3 regions of the Saccharopolyspora sp. NPDC049426 genome follow, and region 2 is predicted to be linked to each of the others. Evidence: riboswitches for the same ligand, from Rfam matches in the RefSeq annotation. Region 2 holds a riboswitch; each other region holds the start of a gene.
What was found. Region 2 has a riboswitch for S-adenosylmethionine ahead of thrC (threonine synthase). Riboswitches for the same ligand answer to the same signal wherever they lie in the genome.

Region 1 (5,122 bases), on a different contig from region 2:
GGCACGGCCACCACCTGCAGCGGCTGCTCGGCGGCAGGCAGGGTGATCTCCAGCCAGGAACCGGCCATCAGCCGGTCGGACTTGCCCGCCGGGCTGCCGTCGACCAGCACGTCACCGGCCTCGGCGAGTCCGGCCACGGCGTTGCGGGACAGGCCGAGCAGCTTGGACAGGCCCGCGTCGATCCGCATGCCTTCCAAGCCCTCCGGCACGGGGAGGTTTCGGAGTTCGCTCACGACTTGCCGGCCTTCTGCTTGCGGTGGACCGTCCCGTCGAAGTCGCGGCCCAGCAGGGACAGCAGCACAACGAGGATGCCGCCGCAGGTGATGCAGCTGTCGGCGACGTTGAACACCGGGAACACCTGGCCGCCGGGCGCCAGGAAGGACAGGAAGTCCACCACGTGCCCCTGCAGCGGGCCGGGCGCCCGGAACAGCCGGTCGCCGAGGTTGCCGCAGGCACCGCCGAGCACCAGGCCGAGGCCCACGGCCCAGCCCGGCGAGCGCAGCTTCGGCGCCAGCCACACGATCACGCCGACCACGGCGATGGCGAGCAGGGCGAGCAGCCAGGTCAGGCCGGTGGCCATCGAGAACGCGGCACCGGGGTTGCGCAGCACGTCGAGGTAGAACAGGCCGCCGAGCACCTTCACCGGCGGGTTGCCCTCCAGGTTCGCGACCACGGCGATCTTGGTCACCACGTCCAGGGCCAGCCCCACCGCCGCCACTCCGAACAGCAGCGCCAGCAGCTTCCCCGACCCGCCCTTGCGGGCGCCGGAGGCCGGGTTCGACTCGGCGGACTCCGACGCGGAGGCCGCCTGCTCAGGAGGTGGGTGCTCGGTGCTCACACCGTCATTGTCCCCGACCCGGACGACCACCGGTGCACCAGGACCACCGGTCGAATTTCGCGCGAAGTTCGACTCCCGAAGTTCGAACTCGAATTTCGCGCGAAATTCGAATCCCGCACCCTCGTTCAGGGCAGGAACGGCGGGAGGGGGCGGTGGTCCTCGGTGGGCTCCCAGCGGCCGTCCACCTGCCGGTAGATCGCTGCAGGACCGTCGCTGACCAGGGATTTCAGGGCCTCGACGAGGCGGTCGACGTGCTCGGCCGTGGTGCCGAGGCCGATGCTGGCGCGCAGCGCCCGCTCCGCGTCCGAGCCCGCTCGGGCCAGCAGGTTCTTGGTGCCGAGGTGAGCGCAGAACAGTCCGTCGCGTACTCCGATGGCGTGCTCGGCCGACAGCGCGGCGGCGATCAGTCCCGGGTCCTGCCCGTCGATGGTGAAGCTGACGACGCCGACCCGGTCGTGCCCGGTGCCGAACAGGCTCAGCTCGCGCAGCCCGGGGATCTCGGCCAGCCCCGCGCGCAGGCGCCCGAGCAGCGACGACTCGTGCTCGACGACGCCCTCCCAGCGGGTGGCGAAGGTGCGGCAGGCGGTGGCCAGGGCGTGCACGCCGACGGTGTTGGGCGAGCCGGCCTCGTGCCGCTCGGGTCCGGTGGTCCAGCTGACCGCGCGCTCGTTGACCGCGCGGGTCGCGCCGCCCCCGGCGAGGTGGGGTTCTGCGGCGTTGAGCCAGTCGGCGCGGCCGATCAGGGCTCCGGCGCCGAAGGGGGCATAGAGCTTGTGGCCGGACAGGGCGGCGTAGTCGACGTCGAGCTCGACGAGGCGGATCGGGCGGTGCGGCGCGAGCTGCGCGGCGTCCAGCACGGTCCGGGCTCCCCTGCGGCGGGCCACGCGGGCGAGCTCGGCGACCGGCCACAGCTCGCCGGTGACGTTGCACGCCCCGGTCAGCACGGCCAGCCGCGGCCCCTCCGGGCACTCGGCCAGCGCCGCGTCCAGGGCAGCGACCGCGTCGGCGGGCGTCTCGGGGGCGGGGATGCGGCGGACGTTGCGCCAGGGCAGCAGCGCGGCGTGGTGCACGGTGTCGAACACGACCACCGAGGTGCCGCGCGGCACGGCGGAGGCCAGCAGGTTCAGCGCGTCGGTGGTGTTGCGGGTGAACACGACCTCGTCGCCCTGGCGGGCCCCGACGAAGTCCAGCAGCACCTGGCGCGCGCCCTCGTAGACCCGGGTGCACACCTGCGAAGCGAACCCGGCGCCCCGGTGCACGCTGGCGTAGTACGGCAGCAGTTCGTCCACGGCGTCGCGCACGGCCGACAAGCAGGGGGCGCTGGCGGCGTGGTCGAGGTTGGCGTAGTTCGCGGTTCCGCCGGTGACCAGGGGAACCCGCAGTCCGGCTCCGACAACGCCGGGGACGGCGACGGACTGGCTCGGAACATCGATGACGGCTGAAGACATCGCGACCCTCCCGGGGCCTCGAGGGCCCTCGGCGGGCCCGCGCTTGCCGAGCCGCACTGCGCGACCGGCCAGGTCTTCACCCGGGGCACCCCACCGCGGTAGGAGGGTTGCCGGCCAGCAAGCCGGGGCTTGACGCTGGCACTCATGACCTTCGCGGCGAAGGCTAGCCCTCGCCGCGCTCGACGACAACGCCGTCCCACTTGGTGGGCACGGTGTGCGAACGAGGCCCCGGGAGCGGACTCCCGGGGCCTCGATGCGCGAAAGCGGGGTCAGACGCGGGAGACCGCGACCTTGACCTCCACACCGTCGCCGACGGTGCCGGTGGCGGCGTCGGCCGCGTCACCGGGGTTGACCGCGTCGGCCAAGGTCTCGCCCGCGATGAACTCGCGGTGAGCCTCGACCGCCTCGACCACCTCGGCCGGGGCCTCGACGACGACCGTGATGCGGTCCGAGACCTCGAAACCGGCGTCCTTGCGGGCGTTCTGGATCACCCGGACGACGTCGCGGGCCAGGCCCTCGGCCGCCAGCTCCGGCGTGACGTCGGTGTCGAGCACGACCAGCCCGTCACCGCCCGGCAGCGCCGCCGCGGCACCGGAGTCGGTCGAGACCAGCCGCTCGGTGAACTCGCCCTCCTGCAGCTCGATGCCCGCGGCGACCACAGCGGACCCGCGGTGCTGCCAATCACCGGCCTTGACGGCCTTGATCACGGTCTGCACGTCCTTGCCCAGGCGCGGACCGGCCGCGCGGGCGTTGACCGCGATCTCGAAGTGACCGTGCGCGGCCACGTCGGTGCTCAGCTCCAGGCCCTTGACGTTGACCTCGTCGCTGATCAGGTCGGCGAACGGGCGCAGCGCCTCGGCCTCCGGCGTGGCCACCACCAGCTTGGCCAGCGGCAGCCGGACCCGCAGCTTGTTGGACTTGCGCAGCGCCAGCGCCGAGGAGCACACCTGCCGCACCTGGTCCATCGCCGACACCAGCGCGGCATCGGCGGGCAGCTCGTCGACGAGCGGCCAGTCGGTCAGGTGCACCGAGCGGCCACCGGTGAGCCCGCGCCACACCGCTTCGGCGGTCAGCGGCAGCAGCGGGGCCACCACACGGCAGGTCACCTCCAGCACGGTGTGCAGCGTGTCGATCGCGTCCTTGTCGCCCGCCCAGAACCGGTCCCGGGAGCGGCGCACGTACCAGTTGGTCAGCACCTCCAGGAACTCCCGCACGTTCGCGGTCGCGGTCGCCAGGTCCAGCGAGTCCATCGAGGACTGCACGTCGCCGACCAGCTCGTGGGTCTTGGCCAGCACGTAGCGGTCGAGCACGTGCTGGCTGTTGGTGCGGAACTCCCCGCTGACGCCCTCGGCGTTGGCGTAGAGCGCGAGGAAGTACCAGGAGTTCCACAGCGGCAGCACCGCCTGGCGCACCGCGTCCCGGATGCCGCGCTCGGTGACGACCAGGTCGCCGCCGCGCAGGATCGGGCTCGACATCAGGAACCAGCGCATCGCGTCGGAACCGTCGCGGTCGAAGACCTCGTTGACGTCCGGGTAGTTCTTCTTGGACTTCGACATCTTCAGCCCGTCGTGGCCCAGCACGATGCCGTGCGCCACCACGTTGCTGAACGCCGGCCGGTCGAACAGAGCCGTGGCCAGCACGTGCAGCGTGTAGAACCAGCCGCGGGTCTGCCCGTGGTACTCGACGATGAAGTCACCCGGGAAGTGGTGCTCGAACCACTCGGCGTTCTCCATCGGGTAGTGGACCTGCGCGAACGGCATCGAGCCCGACTCGAACCAGCAGTCCAGCACCTCCGGCACCCGGCGCATCGTCGACTTGCCGGTCGGGTCGTCCGGGTTGGGCCGGGTCAGCTCGTCGATCTCCGGGCGGTGCAGGTTCGCCGGACGCACCCCGAAGTCGCGTTCGAGCTCGTCCAGCGAACCGTAGACGTCGGTGCGCGGGTGCTCGGGGTCGTCGGAGACCCACACCGGGATCGGTGAACCCCAGTACCGGTTGCGGGAGATGTTCCAGTCGCGGGCGTTCTCCAGCCACTTGCCGAACTGGCCGTCGCGGATGTGCGAGGGAACCCAGTTGATCTGCTTGTTGAGCTCGACCATCCGGTCCTTGAACTGGCTCACCGCCACGAACCAGGACGACACCGCCCGCTGGATCAGCGCGTTGTCGCAGCGCCAGCAGTGCGGGTACTGGTGATCGTAGGTCTCGTGGCGCAGCAGCAGTCCGCGTTCCTTGAGGTCGCGGGCGATGTGCTTGTTGGCGTCGAAGACCTGCACGCCCTCGTACGGCGGCACCTCGGCGGTGAACTTGCCGTGCGAGTCGACCGGCACCACCGGCACGATGTCGGCGGCGTCGGTGACGAGCTTGTCGTCCTCACCGAAAGCCGGTGCGATGTGCACGATCCCGGTGCCGTCGTCGGTGGTGACGTAGTCGGCGGCCAGCACCTGGTGGGCGTTCTCCCGGCCGGCGAAGAAGTCGAACGGCGGCTCGTAGCGGGTGCCCAGCAGGTCGGAACCCTTGTACCGGGCCACCACTCGGTCGGCGACGTCCTCGCCGAGCTCGCGGGCGTAGGCCGGCAGGCGGGCTTCGGCGAGCAGGTAGCGCTCGGTGCTCTCGGCGGGTGCGACCAGCGCGTAGTCCACGTCGGGGTGCACGGCGGCGGCCAGGTTGGACGGCAGGGTCCACGGCGTCGTCGTCCACACCAGCGCGAGCGCGCCGTCGAGGTCCTTTCCCGGCGCGGTCAGGCGCAGGCCCACCGTCACCGCGGGGTCCTGGCGCGGCCGGTAGCCGTCGTCCATGCGGGTCTCGGTGTTGGACAGCGGCGTCTCGCAGCGCCAGCAGT
Region 2 (5,122 bases):
CTGGTGCGCGACACCCGCGCGCACCGCACGCCGATCGTCACCCTGCAGGCCGGGCAGCGGCTGGCGTGGCCGGGCCTCGTGCTCGACGTCCTCGCCCCCGATCCCGGCGTGACCCGCACGCAGTCCGCCGACGACGCCAACGATTCGTCGCTGGTGATCCGCGCGACCACGCCGGCGGGACGCGTGCTGCTCACCGGTGACGTGGAGCTGCCGGGGCAGGGACGTCTGGTGTCCTCCGGCGCGGACCTGCGAGCGGACGTGCTCAAGGTTCCGCACCACGGATCCCGCTACACGACACCGCGCTTGCTGCGCGCGGTGCGGCCGAGGCTCGCGCTGATCAGCGTCGGCGCGGGCAACGACTACGGGCACCCGAACCCGTTCGTGATCGACACGCTGGCCCGCGCGGGAACCCGGGTGTTGCGCACCGACCAGGAAGGAGATATCGCGGTCCTCCCCGGACCGCGGGGACCTCGCTTCGTCGCACGTGGAGACCCGCTGCGCGCCACCGACAACTGAGCGTCCGAAGTGGACAAAAAGGTGGGTGGTCGTCCCGCCGGGACAACCACCCACCTGTGAGAGAGGAGGATTCGCCTAAAACTGAATCAGAGGCCCAGAGCCTGGTTCACCGACTCGGTGTTCGGGGCGACGGTGGCCTTCGGGCCGAGCTGGCCCTCGACGGCGTCCAGGGTCTTGAGGCCGTCACCGGTGATCAGCAGGACCGTCTCGGCGTCCGGGTCGATCTTGCCGGCCTCGATGAGCTTCTTGGCGGTCGCCACGGTCACGCCACCGGCGGTCTCGGCGAAGATGCCCTCGGTGCGGGCCAGCAGGCGAATGCCGGCGCGGACCTCGTCGTCGGTGACGTCCTCGATGGCACCGCCGGTCTTGCGGACGATGTCGAGCACGTACGGACCGTCGGCGGGGGCGCCGATGGCCAGCGAGCGGGCGATGGTGTCCGGCTTGACCGGCTGCACCACGTCGTGGCCGTTGCGGAAGGCGGTGGAGACCGGGGAGCAGCCGGACGCCTGCGCGCCGAAGATCTTCACCGGGCTCTCGTCGACCAAGCCGACCTGGGCGAACTCGTTGAAGCCCTTGTAGACCTTGGTCAGCTGCGAGCCGGAGGCGATCGGCACCACGATCTGCTCGGGGATGCGCCAGCCCAGCTGCTCGGCGACCTCGAAGGCCAGGGTCTTGGAGCCCTCGGAGTAGTAGGGCCGGACGTTGACGTTGACGAACGCCCAGTCCTCGTGCTCCCCGGCGAGCTCGGTCGCGAGCCGGTTGACGTCGTCGTAGTTGCCGTCGACGGCCAGCAGCGAGCCGTCGTAGACCGCGCTCATCAGGATCTTGGCGCGTTCGAGGGTCTTGGGCACCAGCACGACCGAGTCCCAGCCGGCGCGGGCAGCGGCGGCGGCCACGGCGTTGGCGAGGTTGCCGGTGGACGGGCAGGCCAGCACCTTGAACCCGAACTCGCGGGCGGCGGCCAGTGCGACGGCGACGACGCGGTCCTTGAAGGAGTGCGTGGGGTTGCCGGTGTCGTCCTTGATCCAGATCTTCTTCACGCCGAGGGCCTTGGCGAGGTTGTCCGCCTGGATCAAGCGGGTACAGCCGGGCTCGGTGTTCGGGATCTGGTCGACGTTGCCCGGGACCGGCAGGAACTGCTTGTAGCGCCAGATCGAACGCGGACCGGCCTCGATCTCCTCGCGGCGGATCTTGCCGAAGTCGTAGGCGACCTCAAGGGGCGAGAAGTCTTCGAGGGAGACGAACTCGGGGGCCAGCGGCTGCCGGTGTCCCTCTTCCTTGGACACCAGTTCGACGGCGTTGCCGAGATCGAACTTCTTGCCGGCGGTCGTGTTGGCGGGGGCAGCAGCAGTCATCGCGCGAGGTCCTCTCCTCATCTGTCCCGCGGACGGGTCGGAATTGGCACCTGTTCCGTCCGTGACCTCGCGCGGGCTTTTGCACGATGCATCGGACGAACGGTTGCCGGGGCTTCAACGGGCCGTTCCCTCTGCCCCTCTGGATGAGCTATTCGGTTGTGAGGGCAACGTTAGTTGAACCAATGCATCTCTGGCCAGTGCGCATCCAGATGGCGAGACTGTCGCGGGCCCGTGGGACCATTCCTCCATGAGCTCACCGACCGTTGTCGCGGACCCGCTGCACCTGGTTCTCGGAGACGAAGAGCTGCTGGTGGAGCGCGCGATGTGGGCTGCGGTCGGGGCAGCTCGCGCGGCCGATCCGGAGGCCGATTTCAGCCGGGTGAAGGTGAGTGAGCTCACCCCTCCGGAGCTGGCCGAAATGCTGAGTCCTTCGCTGTTCGCAGAGGCTCGCGTGCTCGCGATCGAATCGGCGCAGGACGCCGGGAAGGAGATCGCCGAAGCCTTGCTGGTGCACGCCAAGCAACCGGCCGAGGGCGTGACCCTGATCGTCCTGCACAACGGTGGCGGGCGGGCCAAGCACGCCAAGGAACTGCCCAACGCGCTGAAGAAGGTCGGCGCCCGGGTCACCGAGTGCAAGAAGCTCACCAAGCCCGCCGACCGCGAGGCCTTCGTCCGCGACGAGATCCGCCGCGCGGGCGGCAAGTCCGACTCCGGCGGGGTCAGCGCGCTGATCGAGGCGGTCGGCTCGGACCTGCGAGAACTGTCGGCCGCGGCCTCGCAGCTGGTGGCCGACACGGGCGGCAAGATCGACGCGGACGCGGTCGGCCGCTACTACAGGGGCCGCGCCGAGGTGACGGGGTTCGCGGTCGCGGAGAAGGCCGTGGTCGGTGACCGGGCGGGAGCGTTGGAGGCGCTGCGCTGGGCGATCCAGCTCGGCGTGCCGCACGTGCTCATCGCCGACGCCCTCGCGGACTCGGTCCGCACCATCGGCCGCGTCGCGGCGGCGGGAGGGCGCAACGATCCCTACCGCCTGGCAGGCGATCTCGGCATGCCCGCCTGGAAGGTCAAGAAGGCCCAGTCGCAGTCGCGCGGCTGGACGCCGACGAGCCTGGCCGCGGCGCTGCAGGTCGTCGCCGAGGTCAACGCGGGTGTGAAGGGCATGGCCGCCGACGCCGACTACGCCCTGGAGAAGACGGTTCTGCGCCTGGTCTCGCTGCGCAACCAGCGCAACTGATCACGCCACGCCGAGCAGCACCACTCCGGCGAGCACCACGACCGCACCGGTCATCCGCCGCACCGGTTGCGCCTCGCCGAGCAGCCGCCAAGCCAGCAGCCCGGCGATGACGATGCTCAGCTCCCGCGCCGGGGCCACCAGGCTCACCGGCGCCATCTGCATCGCGAACAGCACCAGGATGTAGGCCAGGGGAGACAGCAGCCCGACGGCGAGGATCTCCCGCCGGTGTTCGGTCCATGTCCGGACGAGCGCATCGCGCCGCCGTGCGGCGTAGGGCGCGAGCATGGCGCTGCGGGAGAGGTTGTTGGCCCAGTCGAACAGCAGCGGTGACAGCGCCAGCCCGGTCACGGCGTGCGCGTCCCACACCGTGTAGGTCGCGATCAGCGCTCCGGTGAGCAGTCCGAACCCGACTCCGGCGAGGTTCGCCCCGGCGCGCGGCACCCCGTCGGACAGACCGATCACGAAGACTCCGGCGACCACCAGAAGACCGCCGCACACCCCGAGCCAGCCAGGCCGCTCGTGCAGCACCAGCACCGCCACCAGCATCGACAGCATCGGCCCGGTGCCCCTGGCCAGCGGGTACACCACGGACATGTCGCCGACGGCATAGCCGTGCTGCAGCAGCAGGAAGTAACCGAGGTGGATGACGGCGCTGACCAGCACGCCCACCAGCCACGCGCCCAGCGGGGGAGCACCGGTCACCAGCAGCGCGCCCGCGGCCACCGGCAGGTACAGCACCGCCGAGCAGGTCGCGGTCAGCCACACGAAACCCGCCCCGGACGAGCCTGCGCGCTTGGCGAAGAAGTTCCAACCGGCGTGCGCGAAAGCGGCCAGGACGACGAGAACGACTGCGGCAGCCCCCATGAGTCCGGGGAGCTTAGTTCCGATCAGCTGCTGAGCGCGATCTTCCAGCCGAGGCTGACCACGAGCCCGACCACGACCGTCAGGAACACCCGCCGCACGAACGCCGATCCGCGACCGGCGGCCACCGTCGCGCCCAGCACGCTGCCCGCGATGTTGCTGGCGGCCATCACCAGCCCCAGACCCCACAGGACCTTTCCGGCCGGGATGAAGAAGAACAGCGCGCCCAGGTTGGTGGCCACGTTGACGACCTTCGCGGTCGCCGATGCGGTGACGAAGGCGAAGCCGACCAGGCTGACCAGCCAGAAGACGAGGAACGAGCCGGTTCCGGGCCCGGCGATGCCGTCCCAGAACCCGATCACCGCTCCGCCGAGCAGCATCAGCACCAGCTGGAGCCGACGCGCGAACCGGGGAGCGTCGACCGAGCCGAGATCGGGCTTGCGCCACGTGTAGATGCCGACCACGACCAGCGCGACCAGCACCACGACGTTGAGGACCGAGGAGGGCAGCGCATCGGCCAGTGCCGCTCCGCCCAGCGATCCGACCAGCGCCACCAGGGCCATCGGCAGCGCGGCCCGCCAGTCCATCGGGGTGCGCTTGGCGTAGGTGCGGGCCGCGGCCGAGGTTCCGGCGATCGCGGCGACCTTGCTGGTGGCCAGCGAGTAGATGACCTCGCCGCCCGGCAGCAGCATCAGCATCGCGGGCAGCTGGATGAGGCCACCGCCGCCGACGATCGCGTCCACGGCTCCGGCGAGGAACGCCGCCGCGCAGAGGAACAGCAGCCCGGCGAGGGTGAGGTCGGCGAATCCGGGCCAGTTCAACGCGGTCAGCACGAGGGGTCACCGTATGGCCTGCGCACAGCGGATTCCGAGCGGTTGTGAGCGTCCTCGCGGCGCGCGGACCACCCGGCGAACGCGCAGGTGAGCCTTGTTAACATGGACGACCGTGTCGTACGGCATTCCGCCGTGGAGGAAAACCGGTCTTCGGGCCGGGCCGATCGAGTGCGGCACGCGATTCGACTGACGAGGAAGAGGCGCACCAGTGGCCAACATCAAGTCCCAGATGAAGCGGATCAAGACCAACGAGGCGAACCGCCAGCGCAACAAGGCCGTGAAGACCACGCTGAAGTCCGCCATCCGCAAGTTCCGCACGGCTG
Region 3 (5,122 bases), on a different contig from region 2:
GGCGATCGACGAGCTTGGCGGTGCGATCGGTGATCAGCTGCATCGCGAAGGCCAGCACCCCCAGCACCACGACGGATCCGTAGAGGATCCGGTCGTCGTAGCCCTGGAAGCCGTCCTGGATCGCGGTCGCGCCCAGGCCACCGCCGCTGATGGCACCGGCCATCGCGGCGTAGCCGATCAGCGCCACCGCGGTGACGCCGACGGCTCCGACCAGCGCTGCTCGGGCTTCCCCGAGCAGCACCGTGCACACGATCCGCAGCCTGCTGGAACCGGTCGTGATCGCGGCTTCCACCACGGTGAAACCGACCTCGCGCAACGCGTTCTGCGTCAGCCGCGCGAAGAACGGGATCGCACCGATGGTCAGCGGCACGATCACCGCGCTGCTGCCGATCGAGGTCCCGATCAGCAGCCGGGTGAACGACGCCAGCACCACCAGCAGCACCACGAAGGGCACCGAGCGCACCACGTCCACGATCACGCCGAGCACCTTGTTCAGCACCGGTTTCGGGTTCAACCCGACCGGAGAGGTCAGGTGCAGCAGCACACCCAGCGGCAACCCGCCGACCACGGCCAGCACGGTCGCCACCAGCACCATGTAAAGCGTTTGAAGCGTTGCCTCGCCCAGTAGTTCGCCGACCTCCGACCAGGGGGTCACATCAGTCACGCAGCAGCAACTCCGTCAACGCTCACCGGGGCGCGCCGGACGTGCGCGTCCCGCTCGATCATCCACTTCAGCGCCGCCTCGGAACGCTCACCGGTCAGGCCGATCTTGAACTTGGCGACCGGGGTGTCGCCGAGGCGGGTCAGGCCACCGCCCAGGATCGCCAGGTCGACGGCGAACCGGTTGGAGGCCTCGGGGAGCAGCGCTCCCACAGCGGCGAAGCCGACCAGCACGACCTCGGCGACCACGTCGTGGCGACCCGAAGTCGGGCGCAACGACTCGGCCTGGTCGGTTTGGGGCAGCAGGGTGCCGCTGACCTTGCTGCCGGGCTCGGCGACGAGGTCCAGGACCTTGCCGTGCTCGACGACCTGGCCGTCTTCCAGCACCGCGACGTCGTCGGCGATCTTGCGCACCACCGCCATGTCGTGGGTGACCACCAGGACGGTGACGCCGAGCTCGGCACGCGCGCGGTCGAGCACGGTCAGCACCGAGTCGGTGGTGGACGGGTCCAGCGCGGAGGTCGGCTCGTCGGCCAGCAGCACCGAGGGCTTGGCCGCCAGCGCGCGGGCGACCGCGATGCGCTGGCGCTGACCACCGGAGAGCTGGTCCGGGTAGGCCGCCGCCTTGTCGGTCAGGCCGACGAGGTCGAGGAGTTCACCGACGCGGTTGCGCCGCTGCGGGCCGCCGATGCCTGCGGCCTCCAGCGGCAGCGCGACGTTGCCCGCGGCGGTGCGCTGGCGCAGCAGCGAATCGCCCTGCGGCACAACGCCGATCTGCCTGCGGGCGGCGCGCAGCGCCTTGCCGTCCAGCGACACCAGGTCGGTGCCGTCGACACGGATGGCACCACCGTCGGGCTTCTCCAGCAGCGCGATGCACCGGGCCAGCGTCGACTTCCCCGCTCCGCTCGGTCCGACCACGCCGCACACCGAACCCGCGTTGACCTCCATCGACACGCCGTCGAGGGCGCGGACGGCGCTGCCGTTGTGCTGGAACGACTTGGTCAGGTTCTCGACTGAGATCACGATCTGCTCCACATCAGCTCGCGATGGCCGCGCCCGCGTTCGGGCAGCAGCCATGGGGAACTTCTAAGGGAAAAGGAAGAGAGGGAAGGGCCAGGTCACATCTCGCGACGACAGGCGCAGGTCGTGCGCCTTCCGTGGTCGATGAACCGTCGCTGCGTGAGCAGTTCCCTGATGTGGGGTACCTCGAACCGGGCGTTGCCGCTGGCAGACAGGTTCGCTAACCGCGCGTTGGAATCCACAGCTACTCCATCGGTCCTGGCGTTAGCACCTGCCCGCGAGGGGTGGTTGCTGCGGCGTCAACAAGCCAGGTCTCTCAGCCGCTCGGGATGGATTTCCCGAATAGTAGACCCCATCGACAGTGCCCGACGCAAGCTGATATCGGTGACTGACCGAAATCGTTTGCCAGATCACATACCGGGTGGAGCGGGAATTTTTCCGCAGCGGGTGGTGTTTTGGTCACCCTCAGTGATGTCGCAGCGCGTGGCCGCAAGCCCCCGGACGAGTGGTTCAGCTGCTCGACCCGGATGACGCGGCCTCCGCGATCCGGGCGAAATCGGCGATCCCCAGCTGCTCTCCGCGCGTCGTCGGATCGACACCCGCCACGCGCAGCAGCTCCTCCGCCCGAGCCGCCGAGCCGGCCCAACCGGCCAGCGCGCCCCGCAAGACCTTGCGCCGCTGCGCGAACGCCGCGTCGATGACGCGGAAGACGTCCTCGCGCGCCGCGTTCGACGGCGGATCAACGCGGTGGAAGGCCACGAGCCCGGAATCCACGTTGGGCACCGGCCAGAACACCTTGCGCGGCACCGGACCCGCGCGGCGGACGTCGGCGAACCACGCCGCCTTCGCGCTCGGCACCCCGTAGGTGCGGCTGCCGGGTTCGGCGGCCATCCGCTCGGCGACCTCGGACTGCACCATGACCAAGCCCTTGCGCAACGTCGGGAGCTCGGCCAGCAGGTGCAGGACCACAGGCACGGCGACGTTGTAGGGCAGGTTGGCGACCAGCGCGGTCGGCGGCTTCGCGAAGTCCTCCGCGCGCACCCGCAGGGCGTCGGCGGGCAGCACGGTCAGCCGGTCGGCGAGGCCGGGGGCGAACTCCTGCGCGGTCCGCGGCAGCCTGGCGGCCAGCACCGGGTCGATCTCCACGGCGACGACCTCTCCGGCCACCGGCATGATCGCCAACGTCAGCGAACCGAGCCCGGGACCGACCTCCAGCACGACGTCATCGGCGCCGACCTCGGCGACCGAGACGATCCGGCGCACCGTGTTGGGGTCGTGCACGAAGTTCTGGCCGAGCTTCTTGGTCGGCTTGATGTCCAGCTCGGCGGCCAGCCGACGCACGTCGGCCGGGCCGAGCAGCGTCGCCTGCTGGTCGTCCACGGTGCAAGAACCTACCTGCGCCGCTCTCCCCGCGTCTCACCAGGGCGAACAACGCGAGAAGGGCGCCACCGGAATGCAACGGTGGCGCCCTCCGCGTGGAATTTCGAGATCAGTCCAGGCCGAGCTTGGACGAGCAGGACGGCCATGCGCCGTAGCTGCCTCCGCGGGCGTCGCGGACCTTCTCGGCGACCGCGATCTGCTGCTCGCGGCTGGCCTGGTGCGGGTACGGGGCGTACTGGTCGCCGCCGTAGGCGTCCCAGGTGGACTTGTCGAACTGCAGGCCACCGTAGTAACCGTTGCCGCTGTTCATGGCCCAGTTGCCGGTCGCCTCGCACTGGACGAGCTTGTCCCAGACATCGCTGTTCGGCGCGGGCTTGCCACCGACGCGGACGACCTTCTCGACCGGCGCCTTGGTGACCTTCTCGTCGACGACCTCGCGATCCGACTCCTCGCCGTTGCGCGTGGAGATGCGGGTGAACTGGATCTTCTCGCCGGCCTCGCCGGGAGACTCGACCCGCTCCTCGCCCTTGAACATCGAGTTGTCGACGATCTCGCGGACCGGCGGCGGAACCGGCACGGTCACGCTGATCACGGAGCTCTGCAGCCGGTCGATGCGCACCTCGGCGCCGGTGACCAGCTTGGCGTCGGCACCCGGGGTGACCTTGTCGTCCGGACCGAGCTTGAGCTTCCGCTCCTTGACGAGCTCGTCGATGTTGGCGGCGGTGGTGGTCAGCTGCTGCGGCGCACCACTGCCGTCGATGAGCGTGATGTCCTTCTGCGTGCGGACCGACAGCTCCATGCCCTGCTCGGGCACCGGCATGCTGCGGTCCGCGTTGAGGACGGCGCCGTCGGCGTTGACGCCGAGCTGGCGCAGGGCCTGCTCGACGGTCACCGAGCGGACCCACTCCTCGCGGACCTCGCCGTCGACGTTGAGCTTGAGCATGCGACCGCGGTCGAGGGTGATGGTCTCGCCGTGGCCGACCTCGGCCTGCGGGGAGGGGCTCAGCGCGTCATGCGCGCCGACGCGGATGCCCTGGTCCTCCAGGACCTCGCCCACGGTGTCGTCGTAGGTGTTGACGGTGCGCGTCTGCCCGTCCACCTCGACGGTGACCGACTTGTCCATCGCGGCGGCGGCGCCACCGGTGCCGGTCAGGCTCAGCAGCACGCCGGCGACCGCGCCCTTGAGGAAGCGGCGCTTCCAGACGGTCAGCGCCTCGGTGACCTGCTGCGGCGGGAGAGCGCCCGCCTCGCCCTCGGGCATCGCCTCGAGGAAGTCCATCGGGGGCAGGACGGTCGTCTCGGCGTTGATCAGCCGGATGACCTCGTCGACGTCGATCTCGGCGGTCGCGAGCACGTCCTCGGCGTCGGGGCCGAGCACGTCGTAGACGTCCTGCGGGGTGATCTCGAAAGCACCTGGCGGGAAGCTCGGGTGCTCGTCGGACCACTGGGGGTCCGGGCGGTCGAGCAGGCCTACCGCGGTGTGCTGCTCGGTCGGCTGGACCGGGGTGAACCAGTCAGTCGCCGCGTCAAAGGAATCGGCCCAGTAGCCGTTGTTCCGCGGGGTCGCGAAACCGGCATGGCTGGGCTCGCCACGTCCGTTCACAGGGTCGTTACCTCCCGAAGGCGCAAAGTCGCGACCGCGAAGAACTGAACGTGAGAAGCGTTGGGCGAGTTCATGTTTCTCGCGCAACCCCTCTCGTTCCTCGCGTGCGCACAACCTTCGTGCTTCGTGTCTGTATCCGACTCCCGCAAGCCAATTGCCGCCTAGCCAGCCGCGAGCTCCTTGCGCTCACCGCAGACTTCCCCGACGTACACCGGCGAGACTAACGGGCGTTCCCCATGACTGGTTGTCATCGGTTACGGGGCCGAGACTCTACCGTGATCATGCGGGGGCGCCAAGGACCCGATTCGGACATGTGAGTCCGATTACGCTTGTTTGCCACGCAACCCAACACGATGTGTAGTCAAGATCGGTAAAAATTAGTCCATTCGGGGGGCACCTGCAGGATTCGTTAGCAGCCACCCGAGCCGCTTGCGTGACATATAACACGGGCCCGACAGG

Region 1: linked by a shared signal. The riboswitch ahead of AB0J78_RS13270 (aminotransferase class V-fold PLP-dependent enzyme) and the one ahead of thrC (threonine synthase) in region 2 are both predicted to bind S-adenosylmethionine.
Region 3: linked by a shared signal. The riboswitch ahead of AB0J78_RS14445 (methionine ABC transporter ATP-binding protein) and the one ahead of thrC (threonine synthase) in region 2 are both predicted to bind S-adenosylmethionine.

Annotation. Positions count from the first base shown of each region.
Region 1 is NZ_JBFAPZ010000005.1:318,091-323,212, reverse strand. Features, by position in the region: gene AB0J78_RS13280 (RluA family pseudouridine synthase) at 1-188, opposite strand, end outside; gene lspA (signal peptidase II) at 230-739, opposite strand; gene AB0J78_RS13270 (aminotransferase class V-fold PLP-dependent enzyme) at 964-2,286, opposite strand; SAM riboswitch class IV at 2,321-2,436, opposite strand; gene ileS (isoleucine--tRNA ligase) at 2,556-5,122, opposite strand, start outside.
Region 2 is NZ_JBFAPZ010000011.1:308,810-313,931, reverse strand. Features, by position in the region: gene AB0J78_RS24545 (DNA internalization-related competence protein ComEC/Rec2) at 1-516, shown strand, start outside; gene thrC (threonine synthase) at 603-1,871, opposite strand; SAM riboswitch class I at 1,886-2,021, opposite strand; gene holA (DNA polymerase III subunit delta) at 2,119-3,105, shown strand; gene AB0J78_RS24530 (EamA family transporter) at 3,106-3,969, opposite strand; gene AB0J78_RS24525 (TSUP family transporter) at 3,993-4,799, opposite strand; gene rpsT (30S ribosomal protein S20) at 5,008-5,122, shown strand, end outside.
Region 3 is NZ_JBFAPZ010000006.1:65,930-71,051, reverse strand. Features, by position in the region: gene AB0J78_RS14450 (methionine ABC transporter permease) at 1-664, opposite strand, end outside; gene AB0J78_RS14445 (methionine ABC transporter ATP-binding protein) at 661-1,683, opposite strand; SAM riboswitch class I at 1,927-2,016, opposite strand; gene rsmA (16S rRNA (adenine(1518)-N(6)/adenine(1519)-N(6))-dimethyltransferase RsmA) at 2,191-3,060, opposite strand; gene AB0J78_RS14435 (transglycosylase family protein) at 3,170-4,663, opposite strand.